DNA from 2 places in the Paenibacillus sp. UNC217MF genome. Region 2 is predicted to be linked to the other one. Evidence: riboswitches for the same ligand, from Rfam matches in the RefSeq annotation. Region 2 holds a riboswitch; the other holds the start of a gene.
The links. Region 2 has a riboswitch for glycine ahead of gcvT (glycine cleavage system aminomethyltransferase GcvT). Riboswitches for the same ligand answer to the same signal wherever they lie in the genome.
Positions count from the first base shown of each region.

Region 1: linked by a shared signal. The riboswitch ahead of BP95_RS0103810 (alanine/glycine:cation symporter family protein) and the one ahead of gcvT (glycine cleavage system aminomethyltransferase GcvT) in region 2 are both predicted to bind glycine.

Region 1 is NZ_JMLT01000008.1:70,634-72,841, forward strand. Features, by position in the region: gene BP95_RS0103810 (alanine/glycine:cation symporter family protein) at 1-930, opposite strand, end outside; glycine riboswitch at 1,079-1,185, opposite strand; gene BP95_RS0103815 (pyridoxal phosphate-dependent decarboxylase family protein) at 1,381-2,208, opposite strand, start outside.
Region 2 is NZ_JMLT01000008.1:227,299-229,506, reverse strand. Features, by position in the region: gene gcvPA (aminomethyl-transferring glycine dehydrogenase subunit GcvPA) at 1-133, opposite strand, end outside; gene gcvT (glycine cleavage system aminomethyltransferase GcvT) at 130-1,257, opposite strand; glycine riboswitch at 1,359-1,482, opposite strand; glycine riboswitch at 1,486-1,580, opposite strand; glycine riboswitch at 1,744-1,852, shown strand; gene gcvH (glycine cleavage system protein GcvH) at 2,046-2,208, shown strand, end outside.

The DNA.
Region 1 (2,208 bases), 160 kb from region 2:
GATCGTATCGATGAATGTTCCAGTCATTGATATGAGTCCTTGCTCAGCCGGCCATTTCACCTTCGCAGCCGCGGCTGCAATCGGTGCGCTTCCGAGACCTGATTCATTGGAGAATACACCTCTTGCAATCCCGTTGCGGATCGCCATCATAACCGTTGCTCCCAAGAAGCCGCCTCCTGCTGCTGTTACATTGAACGCGCCATGGAAAATCAACGACAGTGCGTGCGGTATCTGATCCGCAAATGCAATAAGCACCACAAAACTCGCGATAAAATAGATAATAGCCATGACAGGAACAATTGTCGTCGTCACATGCGATATACTCTGAATCCCGCCAATTGTAACAAGTGCGGTCACGATAGTGACGATTGCCGCAGTGACTACTGCAGGCACTCCAAGGCTTGCTTCTGTAGATGTGACGATCGCATTAATTTGCGGAAATGTACCTATTCCAAGTAAGGCAACCAACACCCCGCTAATCGCGAAGAATACAGCAAGCGGCTTGAATTTCATGCCAAGCCCCTTCTCAATATAATACATTGGGCCACCTAGCACTTGTCCATTGTCATCAATGTTGCGATACTTGACAGCAAGCAATCCCTCCGCATATTTGGTAGCCATTCCGAAGAATGCAGCAACCCACATCCAGAACAATGCACCGGGTCCACCCACCTTAATTGCAGTAGCAACCCCCACGATATTACCAGTTCCAATTGTCGCCGCCAACGCAGTAGCCAATGCACCGAAGCTGGATACATCCCCTTCTCCCTCATTCTTCGACTTGAATATTAACTTCAAGGCGAGCGGCAGGCGGAACAACTGCAGCCCTCCCAAGCGGATCGTTAATAAAATTCCCGTTCCTACTAATAAAATAAGAAGCGGTGCTCCCCATACCATGTTGTTCAATTTGTCTAACCATTGTTCCATCATTGTCAAATCAGTTCCCCTCTTTGTGAATAATAAAAAGAGTCAAATCGAATGATTTGACCCTGGGGACATGTGTGCAGAATAAATAACCTGACGTAAGTGACATACCTAAATAAGATCATCATACCAATGACTTACGATTTTTCTACGCTTCTGCATCCCTGTCCTTTTACCTGAGAGTTTTAACGAATCCACGAGAATCAAATTCGTCTTGCCCCTTCGGTGCCCCAATCATGGAGTCTCTCCAGAGTCCTGTCCATTTACGGTCCTGCTTATACGTATTCGAGCTCAAGGTTCGATATGCCTAAGCGCCTGAGAGCTTACCCCTTCGGCTAGACGATTCGTCTATCTCCCGCAAACTTCATCCAGTTATAAAGTTGTAGGTAACATTATAGTAGACACACTATCATTGTGCAATGATCCACTGCATTGTAATTTATCCCATACCATCTATCACACATGTGCTCGTTGACTGTAATATAGGGATCTGGCCTCATTTAATAAATGAATGAGTTCACTCACATTCTGCACATTCGTATCGTAATTGGTAAAGCATGCACGCAGCGTTGGTACACCATGAATGGTAAATACGGATAGCCACACTTTCCCTGTGCTCAATACGTGTTGATTCACAAATAGAGCGAAGTCCTGGTCGTTTCGTGTCCATGCTTTTTGATCAAGAAAGCAAATGACAGGCAGCACGGTATCATTGGCAACTGTCCAGCCAGATCGCATTAATTCTTCTCGGAATAGCTTGCCCATTTCAACTTGATGTCGCAAGACAGCCCGATATCCTTCCCAACCCGCTGTAGCCAGGGATAAATACAGCTTCAATCCTATAAATCTCCGTGACCATTGAATGGAATGCGTATATGGATCAATCGTGGGCAACTCCTCACCCTCCTTCGGCATATAATCTGCCGTTATACGGAAGGTTTCATTCAATATACGTGAATGCCGTGTGAAGTACATGCCCGCCCCCATCGGAACGGACAGCCACTTATGTGCATCAAACGCGATTGAATCTGCTTGCTGGATACCATCTATATGGGAGGACAGCTCGGAATCCAATACGATTGCACCGCCATAAGCAGCATCCACATGAAGCCACATCTGTTCATGCTCCGCTATTGCTGCGATGTCCATTAACGGATCAATTGCACCGGCTCCCGTCGTTCCCGCTGTAGCAATAATAAGAAATGGGGCTAAACCTTGCGCGCGGTCTGTACGTATTTGTTCTGATAACGCGTCTATATCCATTTGCAAGGAATCGTTCGTACG
Region 2 (2,208 bases):
ACATTGGCAGTACTCCATTGTAACGAATGGAGGCTGGGATATCGCGGAATAGCTCGTCAATGGAAGAGATGCCGATCTGCTGCAGCATGTCAGCCTGATCTTGTTCCGTTACTGGAATGTAACGATGCTTCATGATGGATTCGCTCCTTTGGCAGGGGTCGGGATTCGTTTATAAAATGGAGTCGAGACGACGCGGGCTTTCAACTGCTTGCCGCGAATTTCGACAAGAATTTCTGTATCCAATTCAGAGAATGCGGATTCAATCAAGGCCAGCCCTAGATTGCGTTTTAATGTCGGCGACTGTGTTCCTGTTGTAACTTCTCCGATCACGCGCCCATCTGCAAGCACTGGATAATGGGAGCGAGGAATGCCTTTGTCGATCATCTCGATGCCGACCAGCTTTCGTGCCGGTCCATCGGTCTTCTGCTTCGTTAATGCTACACGGCCGATGAAGTCGCCCTTATCCAGCTTGACGAATCGTGCTAGCCCTGCCTCAAGCGGCGAGATATCGGCTGTAATTTCTTGTCCATAGAGGGGCAGACGTGCCTCGAAGCGCAAGGTGTCTCTAGCACCAAGCCCTGCTGGGAGCAAGCCGAACGGTTCGCCCGCGCGAATCAGCTCATTCCATACGTGTGCTGCATCCTCTGCGGACAAGTAGAGTTCGAAGCCATCTTCACCGGTATAGCCTGAGCGAGACAGCAATGTTGATACGCCGCAGACTTGTGCATCCGATAGGAAATGGAATGGAGCGAGCGAATCAATAGGTGCCTCAGTTACCGCAGCAAGAATAGCTTGGGCATTCGGCCCTTGAAGGGCAAGCAATGCTGTGCGATTCGATACATTGGTCAAGGTAACGCCATGAATCAGGTGCTTCTGCAGCCATGCGTAGTCTTTATCGATGTTGGAGGCATTAACGACGAGCATGTAACGGTCGCTCTTCATCTGATAAATGAGAATATCATCGACAACTCCTCCGTCAGGGTAGCACATCAGCGTATATTGTGCTTTGCCATCCTCGAGCCGCGATACATCATTTGTTGTCATCTGTTGAAGAAATGTCAGGGAGGCAGGGCCGCTTACGATAAATTCACCCATATGGGAGACATCGAATAGACCTGCATGTGTACGAACTGCTTCATGCTCTCGCTGAATGCCGATAAATTGAACAGGGAGCTCCCAGCCGCCGAAGTCAATGCAGCGTGCACCCGGATAAGCAGAGTATTGATCAAATATTGGCGTTCTCTTCAATTGACTCATGAATTCACCTCGATACGCGTATTTGGACTAATCATCGGTATACGTACATAAAAAGGACAGCCGAAAGAAAAGTGGATGCATCGCATCCTCTCATTCTCTCGCTCTGTCCTTTGTACCTGAGAGTGTCGCCGATTGTCGCAAACAAATTGTTTGTTTCCGTGTCTACCATCGACTTTCCCCTTGGGTGACTGTATTCGTTTTCATGAATAGCAGTGCTCTCCAGAGGTGCGTCCGGTAAAAGTCCTTTTGCCTGAGAGATTCACCCATTCAGGCTTACTCCTTCGGCGCCGCTATGTCTCAGCAGTCTCTCCCTTTACCATCATTCGCCATTTTCAGCTGTCATCTCTACATTAGTTGAGATTTCCACACTTTGTCAATTGATATTTTCTTCACAACTGATTTCATAGCTTGTCATATTGACAATCATGCATATCTTGCAATAATCTAATGGTGTTATAATTACCCAGTTTAATCGTAATTCGCGAACGAGGAAGGTCGGGAGAGTTTGACAATTGCGATTGTCAACACCGAAGGAGCAAGTTGCCAGCCGCCGATTGGCAATGAATCTCTCAGGTTCCATAACCGCCATTCTGACGCAGCTCTGGAGAGTGCATTTTCTATGCCGCCAAAGGGGTAAGTTCAACCGCAGTTGTGGCTGTGGAGGAACGGGAACTCTCAGGTACCGAGGACAGAGAACAAGGCGACAAGGCCGCTTCCTGTCCATTTTTACGATCTCGATTGGATAGACGGCCTGATGAATGACATTATGAATGAAATGGGGCGTTGACATGAGCGAAGTGAAGAATGGATTGTTGTATAGTGAAGAGCATGAATGGGTAGTTGCCATAGAAGGCAATACGGTACGGGTTGGCATTACAGATCATGCACAATCCCAGCTGGGAGACATCGTATTCATCGAATTTCCGCCAGTAGGTACCAGCTTGTCCGCAG